Regions from separate parts of the Afipia sp. GW823-FHT06G09 genome, predicted to be linked through region 3. Evidence: predicted binding sites of a transcription regulator. Region 3 holds the regulator's gene; each other region holds the start of a gene.
The links. The regulator LexA, encoded in region 3, represses DNA repair genes until DNA is damaged. The targets are predictions, from matches to a motif close to TGTTCNNNNTGTGTTCNG.

Region 1 (4,210 bases), on a different contig from region 3:
GCCTTGAGCGCCGCGGCCTGCAAGGCCTTCGCATCGGAGCCCGCTTCAGCGGACTCTGGCGCGAACATGAATCCGTCGAGACGGCCAATCATATGGCCCTCTACGATCACTTCGCCCGTCTTCCCAATCTCAGTATTCAGCATCGTGTTTTCCCGCAAGCGCCGCATCAATACACTGGTCCGGCGATCAACGAAACGCTCAGTTAGCCTTTCATGCAGGGCATCCGACAATTTATCCTCGACGGCGCGGGCAATTGCCTGCCAGCGCTCGGGGGCCACCAGCCAATCGGGACGATTTGCCGCGAATGTCCAGGTCCGTATCTGCGCAATCCGGGCCGATAATGTGTCGATATCGCCGTCTGTGCGGTCGGTTTGCGCGATCTGGGCCTCGAACCAGTTATCCGGGATCCGGCCCTTCCGCATCAGGAAACCATACAGCGTGGTGACGAGTTCGGCGTGGGCGGCGGGCGACAGCTTGCGGTAGTCGGGAATCTGGCAGGCCTCCCAGAGCCGTTCCACGGCGTCGGCCCCCTTGGCCATGTCGCGAACGTCCTCATCGCGCGCGGCGTGGTCGAGCACGCGGATGTCCTCCGCGATCGGCGCGCGGGTCAGAACCTCGTGGTTCGGCGTCAGCGCCAGCGAGACCTGGAGCGCGCCCAGCGAGGAGAAATCCAGCCGCGTGTTCCGCCACTGCAACATTTTCACGCTGTCGAAGGTGTGATTCTGCAGCGCATTGACCAGTTCCGGCTCGAACGGCGCGCAGCGGCCCGTGGTGCCGAACGTGCCGTCGCGTGTCGCACGGCCGGCGCGGCCCGCGATCTGTGCAAACTCGGACGGCGTCAGGCGGCGAAACTGATAGCCGTCGTACTTGCGGTCGGAGGCGAAAGCCACGTGATCGACGTCGAGATTGAGGCCCATGCCGACAGCATCGGTGGCGACGAGATAATCGACGTCGCCGGACTGGAACATGTCCACCTGCGCATTGCGGGTGCGCGGCGACAACGAGCCCAGCACCACGGCTGCACCGCCATGCTGGCGCCGGATCAGTTCGGCGATGGCGTAGACTTCATCCGCCGAGAACGCGACGATCGCGGTGCGCCGCGGCTGCCGCGTGATCTTGCGGTCGCCTGCAAACTCAAGCTGCGACAGCCTAGGCCGGGTGACGATGTTCACACCGGGCAGCAGCCGCTCGATGATCGGCCGCATCGTCGCCGCGCCGAGCAAGAGGGTTTCGTCTCGCCCGCGCCGGTTCAGAATCTTGTCGGTGAAGACGTGGCCGCGCTCAAGGTCAGACGCGATCTGGATTTCATCCACCGCCAGAAACGACACATCGAGATCGCGCGGCATCGCCTCGACCGTGGAGACCCAGTAGCGCGCGTGAGGCGGCTTGATCTTTTCTTCGCCGGTGATGAGCGCGACCGCGCCTGCGCCGGCTCGTGCTGCGATCTTGTTGTAGACCTCGCGCGCCAACAGGCGCAGCGGCAGGCCGATGATGCCCGACGAATGGGCCAGCATCCGCTCGATGGCGAGATGGGTCTTGCCGGTGTTGGTCGGGCCGAGCACCGCCGTAACACCGGCTCCGGGGGCGCGCTCATTGGAAAACAGCGGAACGGAAGACGACAGAGGCATTTCGAGAGGTCCGCATGACGCACACGACGCGGACGCCGCAGCAAGTTTGAAAGAAGTGTCTCACAATGCGACGCTTTTCGTGCCGCAACTTAAGCTTTGGAACGGGTAAGGAACGAAAGAAGCCCGAATCGCTGACTCTCGGCCTAGCAGGCGATATGGCCTCAACATGTCGCACAATCTGGTGACCGGCGATACTATATGGGGTTTGAAGTTACTCCTCGCATGCCGCGATCGGGATAAAATCGTTAAATCCGGAGTCGAATCGGATTGGCCGGAGAGTCAACACGATTCACGGTGAGATTCGTTCCTGAATCGCAGCGCTGCCGGATCGGGGCGCTCGTCTTGATCAGTTCGTCTTGGCGGTCTTTTGCGCCGAAATGAATTCCGTCGCCTCGATCATGCCGGTGCCGAGCGGTGTCGGAATCGTAATTCTGAAGGGTGCCAGCACCCGCGTTCCGGCGATGGGCGCGAACCAGATTTCCATGTTGCGCTGGGCGGCGACGTACTTGATCGAGGCGCGATCGGGAACGTAGCCGGCGATCGGGGTGAAGTAGACCGCGCAGACCACGACGGGGCCGTGATAGCCCTTCTCGGCCTTGACCGTTTCCATCCGCTTGTAATCGAGACGCAGATCGTAGCGCATCCTGCCGTCGAACACCGACAGCGTCTTGCGGCAGGCCTCGGGACCGACCGGATCGCCGGTGCCCGCAACTTTCAGCAGCGCACCCGTCATCGGATCAAGGACGTTGCGGCGATGCACGTCAGTGACCGGAATCCGGTCCGGATTTTCGTCCGGCTTGGGCTCGATGGACGAGTCTTTGACATTGCCGCCGCCGAGCGTGATGCGGATGACCTCAGCCTTCTTGCCGTAGTTGACCGTCGAAATGTAGCTCAGTGGCGCAAACTGGCCGGCGGTGATCCGCCCCTGCGAGGTGCCGGTGCCATTGCCGCCGCCTATGGATTTCATCAGCCCCGTGGTGGCGCCGCTGACGGCTGCCGAATACTGATCCTCGGCGACGTCGACCACCCAGGCGCCCTTGCCGATCGGAAGGCCCGCGAGCGTTGCTTCATACTTGGCGTCCAGACGGCCCTGGGCGCTGGCCGGGCTGGCAGACATCGCCAATGGAGCCACGACGGCCACAACACCCAGACAAAGCTGGTTTTGGGCGGTCCGGGAGAGCATCCAAGAAAGCTTTGGGAACCGGGGCATTGCCGACGAAATCCTGCTGACCAGCGATTGACCGGAGCCACCGGGCGCAGCGTCTGCGGGACTTGTTCCCGAATAGGCCGCGAAAGTCGTATCGATAGCCTCAGATATCTGTCTGGTCACGGATTACGTCGATTATATGTTAGGAAATCACTGGTTTGACGGGCAAAATCGTCATTTCCTGCCGCCGCTACCTGCCCCCTGGCGCGCAGAAAAGCCGCTGAAACCGCCTCTCAACCTTGACGCTGGGCCGCCAGCCCCTTATAGCTCCGCCGTTCCTGAAATGGACGGTTTAAACCCCCACGTGACCCCTTTGGGCGGTCCGGGGCGACACTAGGTTTCGCCAAAGGATTACACGATGTCTCGGCGCTGCGAATTGACGGCCAAGGGCCCTCAGGTTGGCCACAAGGTCAGCCACTCGAACCACAAGACCAAGCGCCGGTTCCTGCCGAACCTGTGCAACGTCACCCTGATTTCGGAAACGCTGGGCCGCAACGTGCGCCTGCGCGTCTCGACCAATGCGCTGAAGTCGGTCGACCACAACGGCGGCCTCGACGCGTTCCTGCTCAAGGCCAACTCCGGCGACCTGTCGCCGAAGGCAGTCGAGCTGAAGCGCCAGATCGAAAAGAAGAAGCTCGCCGCAGCGAGCTGATCCTTCGATCCGCAATTTTAGATTTCAAAAAGGCCGGGTTTCGACCCGGCCTTTTTTGTTTTCGTGCGAAGCCAGACACCGTCATTGCGAGGAGCGTAGCGACGAAGCAATCCATTTCTTTCTGTTTCAAAGAGCGGTTTGCTTCGCTTCGCTCGCAATCACGAAGAAAACGCGAGCGGTGGACGATAATCACTCCTCAATGAGCGTGAACTGCAGCAACAGCGTGCGCTGGATCATCGAGAAATTATCGTCGGACACCATCGTCAGCACCGTCGCGCCATCGTCGGCGACATGCACATCGATCCCTTCCATGTTGTCGATCTCGTATCCGAGATCGACCTCGAAAATCGTCGGCCCATCGATCACCGCATCCGGAACGATGGATTTGGCGGGAATGCGCCGGATGCGGATGCCAACGCCTTCCAGCAGCGAGAACTTCCGCTCCAGCAGCAACAGATCGCCGGACGGCAGCAGAACCGCATCGCTGATGTCGAAATTGCCGGTGCGCTTTGCCGTGAACTGTCCGGGTGAAGGCCCGCCGATCAGAAAGCATAAAATGTTTCCCGATGGATCGAGCCCGCGTTCGGAAATCGCGATCAGCGTTCCCGCAAGCGGCTGTCCCTTCGGCACGAACACAAGCGCCTCGAGCCCCTTGTTGAACGGCAGCTTGCCGATTTCGGGCGGCACCGGCACGACCTCGCCGCGCGAGCGCACGCCGCCTTT
Region 2 (4,210 bases), on a different contig from region 3:
AAACGCATGAAACGCCTGAGCCGAGAGGTTCGTCACTGATAAAGTGCACAAGGCGATCAGGCAACCGAACCGCTCAGATCGCCGCGACGGCCTCTTCGGGCGACATGACCATCTCGATCTGGGCAGCCTTCGGAGTGTCGTCTTCCCCAAAATGCTTGCGGCGTGACGCCGCGACAGGCGCGAAAAAGCGTCGGTGATGGACCGTCGGGCCGAGCCGGTCGAGCGCTTCGAGATGGGCCGGAACGGCGTACCCCATGTGCTGCTCGAAACCGTAGCCAGGATGATCCTGCGCCAGCCGGCACATCAGCCGGTCGCGCGAGACCTTGGCGACAATGGAGGCCGCCGCGATCGACATCACAATGCCGTCGCCGCCGATCACCGCGTCGCAGTCGCAGGATACAGCCAGCCGGTCGCGGCCATCGACAAAGACATGTTTCGGTGCCTCGGGTAGCGCACGCACCGCGCGCGCCAGCGCCCACAATGACGCACGCAGGATATTGTCGCGATCGATCCGCGACGGCGGCGCGATCGCCACCGAGACGAGCGCGGTCGCGCAGATTTCCTCGAACAGTTCCTCACGGCGCTCCCGCGTCAGCCGCTTGGAATCGTCGATGCCTTTCGGGATTCGCTTCGGATCGAGAATCACGGCGGCGGCCACCACCGGACCGGCCAGCGGTCCCCGTCCCGCCTCGTCGCAACCAGCGACCGGCCAGACGCCGCGCTTGATCAGCGCGCGTTCACGGCGAAAGCTCGGCGGCGTAACGGCAATGACACCGGTTGGCTTTGCTTTCTTTGCAGCAACTGGAACTGCGGAGGGCTTTGTTCGACTCATGCGGCTATGCTTGCGTTCTTAAGGTAGAACGCGCAACCGCTAATCCCCACTATTATTCCGGCAGATGAACACGCCTGTCATCCCCGACATCAATGCCGGGGGCAATGACAACTTCCCAGGGATGGTCGTCGGGATCGGTGAAATATCCCGAATACCCGCCGTAACCGGTGCGATGCGCGCCCTTTTGCAGCCGCGCGCCTTGAGCGACAGCGAACGCCAGCACGTCATCGACTTCGCTCTCGCTTCGGCAGTTCCATGCCAGGGTGATTCCCCGAAAGCCTGCGGGCTGCGGCTGCGCCGGCAGACCGGCATCCAGCGCCAGCTTGTCCCATGAATACAGCGCCAGAACCGTCGCACCGGTGTCGAAAAACGCCACTTCTTCGCCTGTCACTTGGAGCTTTCGCTCAAAGCCCAGAGACTCGTAAAACGCGATGCTCCGGCGCATGTCGCTGACACCGAGGGTCACGACGGTGAATCGCGCAACCGGTTTGGGGAGACTCATCACACAGCGCCCTTTGCAGTCAGAACAGATCCAGTTGCTCGTTTGCGGGCTTGGGCCGCGCGAAGTGCGCCGTGGTCAGCTTGGAGCGCCGCTTGTTGAGGCCGAGTTTCTCGCACGCGATCTCGAACCGCCGCCCGATCATCCAGGCCATCGGCCCGGTGCCCTTCATGCGGGCGCCCCATTGCGAGTCGTAGTCGCGGCCGTCACGCATGTCGCGGATCAGCGTGAAGACATGGCGATAGCGGTCCGGATAATTCGCCATCAGCCACTCGCGGAACAGGTCGCGCACTTCAAGCGGCAGCCGCAGCAACACATAGCTCGCTTCCTTGACCCCGGCATGCGCGGCGGCATCCAGAATGCGCTCGATCTCGGAATCGTTCAGCGCCGGGATCACGGGTGCGACCATCACCGTGGTCGGAATGCCGGCCTCCGCCAGCAGTCGCAGCGCCTCCAGCCGCTTCGGCGGGGTCGCGGCGCGCGGCTCCATGGTGCGGGCGAGTTTGGGGTCCAGCGTTGTCACCGAGATCGCGACCTTGGCGAGATTTCGTTTCGCCATCCGCGCCAGAATGTCGATGTCACGCGTCACCAGCGAGGATTTCGTGACAATGCCGACGGGATGCCCGGTGCGCTCCAACACTTCGAGAATGCCGCGCATGATTTTGTGCTCGCGCTCGATGGGCTGATACGGATCGGTATTGGTTCCGATCGCGATCATGCGCGGCTCGTAGCCCGGCGCGGACAGTTCCTTTTGGAGCAGTTCCGGCGCGTCGGGTTTGGCGAACAGTTTGGACTCGAAATCGAGCCCCGGCGACAATCCGAGATAGGCGTGGGTCGGACGCGCGAAGCAATAGACGCAGCCGTGCTCGCATCCCCGGTACGGATTGATCGAACGATCGAAGCCAATATCGGGCGAGTCGTTGCGGGTGATAACCTTGCGGGCGGTATCGACGGCGACCGTGGTCTTGAAGGGAGGCAGGTCTTCGAGACTCTGCCAGCCGTCGTCGAAAGTGACGCGCGCCTCAGCCTCATAACGTCCGCTGACATTGGACTGCGCGCCGCGGCCCCTGCGCCGCTGGCGGTCGATCGCCACTTCAATCTCGGCAAAGGGAGAAGGACCACCCGCCGGATCAGAGGGGGGCGTCACCGGCGGGTGTTTGAGGGCATGGGATGCATGGCTCATGGAAAGAACATAACATCGCATGAGAACAAAACAAGAACTTCAGCAACACCTCCCACAGATTCTTTTGAAGCCCGTTCGCCCCGGCGGGGTTGTTCCGAGGGTGACTGGCCCCGGATCACGGCCGTTAATGAATGCCGCAAAAAGCTGCACCTGACGGGCTGTCCTGAGTGTGACAAGATGATAACGATGCCGCATCTGTCGTCCGGCGATCACGTATTTCACCAAGTCATGATCAGCGTTGTCATTCCCACCGAAGGCGTTGAGCAACCCGTTGTTGCCACCCTCGCGGCCCTCGTGCCGGGCGCTGCGACCGGCATCATCCGGGACGTGGTGCTGGTCGATCGCTCGCAGACCGACACCATCGAGCGGGTGGCGGATGTCGCCGGATGCAATTTTCTGAAGTTCGACGGCTCGCGCGCTGCGGCGCTCGCGGCGGGCGCCCAGCAAAGCCGGTCTCCCTGGCTGCTGTTCCTGCTTCCGGGCGCGGTGCTGGATTCGGGCTGGATCGACGAAACCTCGCAGTTCATCCAGAACGTCTCCCTGAGCGGCCGCCAGCGGGCCGGCATCTTCCGCTATGCGCGCTCTCCTTATGAAGACGCCACGGTGCGCGACGGGGTGAAATCGCTCGCGCGCTTTATCTCCGGCCCCTCTCCCGACCAGGGCCTGCTGATTTCCCGCGATCATTATGAGCGGGTCGGCGGCTATGCCCCCGCTGCGCGACGGGCCGAGGCCAAACTGATCTCCAAGATCGGCCGCGCTGGCCGTGCGGTGCTGCGAACCCGGATTTTCGTGGCCGCCTGATAATACTTGACTGCGTCAACTTATTAGTTGACCCCGTCAACAATCATGCCAAAATGCCCGTCACACGAGGACGAGGCATGTTGGCCGATGGACACCATTCATGATGGCGGGAACGACGACCGGATCGCCGCGGTCCGGCGGTTCAACCGCTTCTACACCCGCAAGATCGGCGTGCTCGAACAGCATCTGCTGGAAAGTCCGTTTACGCTGACAGAAGCCCGCGTGTTGTTCGAACTGGCGCATCGCGATGGCGCCCTCGCCAAGGAGATCGGCGCCGAACTCGGCCTCGACGCCGGTTATCTCAGCCGCATCGTTCAGGCTTTTACAGAACAGGGACTGATCACGCGCAAGCCGGTCCCCGCAGACCGCAGGCAATTCGAGCTGGCGCTCACCGCCAAGGGCAAGCAGGCGTTCTCCCGCCTCGAACGCGCGTCCCATGATGAAGTCGGCAAGATGATCGCGGCACTGCCGGCGGGCGGCGGGCAGCGCCTTGTCGCCGCGATGACAACGATCGAGCGGTTGCTGGATAATACAGCCACGCGACCCGAGGTGACGCTTCGCACCCACCGGCCCGGCGACATGGGCTGGGTCGTGCAGCAGCACGGCGCCCTCTACGCCCGCGAATACAACTGGGACATTTCATTCGAGGGCCTGTGCGCGGAGATCGCCGCGCAGTTCCTGAAAAATTTCGATCCCGTCCGCGAGCGCTGCTGGATCGCCGAGATCGACGGCCAGCGGGTCGGCTCGGTGTTTCTGGTGAAGCACACCGATGACGTGGCGAAGATTCGTCTGCTGCTGATCGATCCGGCGGGACGCGGTTTCGGGATCGGCAAGCGGCTGGTCGACGAGTGCATCGCCTTCGCGCGGAGCTGCGGCTACCGCAAGATCACGTTGT
Region 3 (4,210 bases):
CTTCGTTGCGCGGCGCGGCCGCGTCTTTCCCCTTGTGGTGATTCTGGCCGCGTTATCAGCAGGATTTGCCGCAGCTACTCTGAAGACCGCGCGCGTCGCTCACGGTGTTCTCGCGCGTCCGATGTTCTCGGTGGCGCTGAAGGGGTTCGTTGAGACCCGTGACGAGCGCGAGCGCACGGACCGCTTCGTGCTGCGCGTCGAAGAGATGGACTCGCCGCGCGGCGGGATCAAGCTCGAACGCGTGCGGCTGTCGGTCAAAAAGGGGACAGCGCCGGCCGTCGGCAGCTTTGTCGAACTGAAGGCGCGATTGCTGCCGCCGCTCTCGCCGCTGCGTCCGGGAAGCTACGACTTCGGACGCGACATGTACTTCCAGGGCATCGGTGCGTCTGGCTTCGCGATGGGGGCGATCAAGACGGTTGATGCCCCACGCAGCGGCGGCGCATATCTGCGCTACGCTGCTACGATGCAGGGCATGCGCGACGCCATCGATGCGCGCATTCGCGGTGTGCTCAGTGGCGACAACCGCGCCATCGCGACGGCGCTGCTGACCGGGCGGCGTGACGCGATTTCCGCGCCGGTCAACGACGCGATGTTTGTTTCGGGACTCGGCCATGTGCTGTCGATCTCGGGCTATCACATGGCGGTGGTGGCGGGCGTGGTGTTTTTCGCGGTGCGCGCGCTGCTTGCGCTGTTTCCAGCACTCACTGTGACGTTCCCGATCAAGAAATGGTCGGCAGTTGCCGCGCTGATTGCCGCAGCATTTTATCTGCTGCTATCGGGCGCGGAGGTCGCCACCCAACGCTCGTTCTTCATGACGGCGGTGGTGCTGATCGCGGTGATGGTGGATCGCCGCGCGATTACGTTCCGTACGCTGGCGGTTGCGGCGATGATCGTGCTCTTGATCGCGCCGGAAGCACTCGTGCATCCGAGTTTCCAGATGTCGTTCGCGGCGACGCTGGGACTCGTGGCGTTGATCCAGATCGGCATGCCGAACCTGTTCGCATCGCCCGACAATTCGCAGGTTGCGCGTGCGGCGCTCTGGGGAGGGCGCGAGATCACGATGCTGGCGCTGGCGTCGCTGGTGGCCGGGTTCGCGACCATGCCGTACGCGGCGTTTCATTTTCATCGCGTGACGCCTTACGGCGTGTTGGCCAATCTCGCGGCGATGCCGGTGGTCTCGATACTGGTGATGCCCGCAGGGCTGCTCGGGTTGCTGGCGATGCCGTTCGGCTTCGACGGCGTGTTCTGGCGGCTAATGGATGTCGGCATCGGATGGATGGTGGCGGTGTCGCAATGGGTGGCAGCGCTGCCTGGCGCCATCGGCCAGATCGCGTCATTCGGTGCCGGCCCGCTGGCCGTGATGAGTGCGGGGATCATTGTACTCGGTCTGCTGCGGACGCCGCTGCGTTGGGCGGGTGCAGGGCTCATCGCATTCGCAACGGTCTGGGCACTGACGGCGCCGCAGCCGGATATTCTTGTGGCGGGAGACGGCCACACCGTTGCGGTGCGAGGGAAGGACGGCAGACTGCGCCTGATGCGCACCGGAAAGGACGTCTTCCTGTCGCGCGAGTGGCTCGCGGCCGACGCCGACATGCGCAAGGCTACCGATGTATCGCTCAGCGATGGCGTCTCGTGCGACACGTCCGGATGTGTGGTGCAGACAGCGGACGGCTCGACAGTTGCGCTGACACTGAAACCGGAAGCATTCGGGGACGACTGCGTGCGGGCCGCTGTGATCGTGACACTGCGTCAGCCGCCCGCCGACTGTGCGGCCATGGTGCTGGATCAGGAAATGCTGCGCAGGCGCGGCACACTCGCTCTGCGCAAAACCGCTGACGGCTACGCGATCAGCGCCAACCGCCGCGGGGTGGGCCGTCCATGGGCGCCCGCGACCCGCGATGATGGAGCAGATACACCCGCCGTACCGGCAAATCGCCCGGTGCAGCCTGTCGATGCTACGCCGGCGGAGAGCGATCTCCAGCCGGACGATTGATCTCGAGTCGAACTCAGTACTTGCGGACCAGGCCGATCAGCTTGCCCTGAATCCGCACGCGGTTGGGCGGCAGGATTCGGACTTCGTACGCTGCGTTGGCAGGCTCCAGGGCGATGGACGCACCGCGCCGCCGGAAGCGCTTCAGGGTGGCTTCTTCCTCGTCGATCAGCGCCACCACGATGTCGCCGGTGTCGGCGGTCTCGTTGCGCTGGATCAGCACGGTGTCGCCATCGAGAATACCAGCCTCCATCATGGAGTCGCCGCGCACTTCGAGGGCGTAGTGTTCGCCGGACCCGAGCATGTCGGGCGGCACGCTGATGGTGTGGCTGCGGGTCTGCAGCGCCTCGATTGGTGTACCGGCCGCGATCCGGCCCATGACCGGTACGGCGACAGGGAAGCTTGCATCTTCGTCGGGGCCGAGCGACGGCGCCGAGCGAACCTTGCCCAGGTTGCCCTCGATGACGCTGGGCGTGAAGCCGCGGCGTGCGCCGCCGGGGCTGGCACTCGTTTCGGGAAGCTTGATGACCTCTATGGCGCGGGCTCGGTTGGCGAGCCGCCGGATAAAGCCGCGCTCCTCGAGAGCAGTGATGAGCCGGTGGATACCGGACTTCGACCGCAGGTCCAGCGCATCCTTCATCTCATCGAAGGAGGGCGGAACACCAGCTTCCTTGAGCCGCTCGTTGATGAAGCGCAGAAGCTCATACTGTTTGCGTGTCAGCATCTGAATTGGTCCCCGATCCCAAGGATCTCAAGAATTCCCGTGTCTGATCCGAAGCTGCGCCTCTCTGGATCCCCACTGCGAAACAATGAAAAGGGACACTCAGGAGTTGCGAGTCACTCGAAACAAATCATGAACGAACACTATCTGTTCCATATGTGTTCCGCAACCCCTTAATTTCACGTCAACGCGCCGACAGCTTCTGCCGAAGCGCGCGCGTAGCGGCCCGGGGACTGCCCCACATGCCGGCTGAAGGCAGTGCTGAAGGTGCTTGCCGAGCCGTAGCCGACCCGCTCGGCGACTTCGCCAAGCCCGATGTCCTGACGGCGGAGCAGATCCTTGGCGACGGCCATGCGCCAGGCGAGCAGATACTCCATCGGCGGCAGACCCACGGTCCGCGTGAAGCGCTCGAAGAATGCCGAGCGCGACAGCGCGGCTTTCCCGGCCAGTTGCGCCATCGTCCACGGCCGCGCGAGATGACCGTGCATCTGCTGCATCGCCGGAGCGAGCCGCGGATCGGCCAGTCCGCGAAGCAGTCCGGGCGGCGCGCCATCAGCCGGCGCCAATCGAAGTGCTTCAATCAGGAGCACCTCCACGAGGCGCGTGAGCACGAGATCGCGGCCGGGTCTCTGCGCGCGCGATTCCTCTCCGACGAGTTGCACCAGCACGGAGAGCCGCTCGACCCCGCGCACGTGGATCAATCCCGGCAGCAGCGATACGAGCAGGGATGCGTTGGGGGAGTCGAAAACGAAATAGCCGCCAAGTAAACGTACATCCGGCCGCCCGCCGCGGGTGCCGTGGCGGACTTCGCCCACCGGGGAAAGCATCACCTTCGGGTCGATGCGTTCGGGCCGCACCGGCTCGAAACCGGACATGGTGAATCCAGGTGTCGCGGGCAGAAGCACGAAGTCGCCGGCTTCCAGCGTCAGGGCCGGGTGACCGTCGACCGCGAGGCGGCAGCTTCCCTCAAGTACGGCGCAGAAGCTGGGCTGGCCGAAGTCCGAATAGCGCACGCCCCAGCGTCCGGCACCGCTGATGCGTTTGGAGAACACCGTGCGCGGCTGAAGCAGGGCGATGACTTCGGAGAGGGGATCGGTCACATCCGGACGCTCGCAAAGGAAATATGGACTTTCCATTGTAGATCGTCCGGACAGCGTCCGCCATAGCAACCGTACCAAAATCATCGGGAAAGTGATCATGAAGACTATTCTTATTACGGGATGCTCGTCCGGCTATGGCCTCGAAACCGCCCGGCACTTTGATGCACAGGGCTGGAAGGTGATCGCCACCATGCGGACGCCGCGCGAAGACATATTGCCTCGCAACGATACGCTCCGCGTGTTGCCGCTCGACGTGACCAGACCGGAAAGCATTGCGGCTGTCATCGCAGCGAGCGGTCCCATCGACGTGCTGGTCAACAATGCCGGCATCGGACTTTTCGGCGCGTTCGAGGCGACGCCGATGACAACGGTGCGCGAGGTGTTCGAGACCAACACGTT

Region 1: the regulator LexA is predicted to act here: its motif matches at 1,726-1,743, upstream of AC1Q67_RS09235 (helicase-related protein).
Region 2: the regulator LexA is predicted to act here: its motif matches at 2,536-2,553, upstream of AC1Q67_RS13510 (PA0069 family radical SAM protein).

What each region holds. Positions count from the first base shown of each region.
Region 1 is NZ_JBXAHF010000002.1:341,563-345,772, forward strand. Features, by position in the region: gene AC1Q67_RS09235 (helicase-related protein) at 1-1,628, opposite strand, end outside; gene AC1Q67_RS09240 (DUF3108 domain-containing protein) at 1,975-2,811, opposite strand; gene rpmB (50S ribosomal protein L28) at 3,194-3,487, shown strand; gene AC1Q67_RS09250 (esterase-like activity of phytase family protein) at 3,677-4,210, opposite strand, start outside.
Region 2 is NZ_JBXAHF010000003.1:224,669-228,878, forward strand. Features, by position in the region: gene AC1Q67_RS13495 (glycosyltransferase family 39 protein) at 1-8, opposite strand, end outside; gene rnhB (ribonuclease HII) at 74-832, opposite strand; gene AC1Q67_RS13505 (VOC family protein) at 885-1,334, opposite strand; gene AC1Q67_RS13510 (PA0069 family radical SAM protein) at 1,354-2,514, opposite strand; gene AC1Q67_RS13515 (glycosyltransferase family protein) at 2,743-3,315, shown strand; gene AC1Q67_RS13520 (bifunctional helix-turn-helix transcriptional regulator/GNAT family N-acetyltransferase) at 3,403-4,210, shown strand, end outside.
Region 3 is NZ_JBXAHF010000001.1:76,818-81,027, reverse strand. Features, by position in the region: gene AC1Q67_RS00400 (ComEC/Rec2 family competence protein) at 1-1,993, shown strand, start outside; gene lexA (transcriptional repressor LexA) at 2,007-2,714, opposite strand; gene AC1Q67_RS00390 (AraC family transcriptional regulator) at 2,891-3,811, opposite strand; gene AC1Q67_RS00385 (SDR family oxidoreductase) at 3,909-4,210, shown strand, end outside.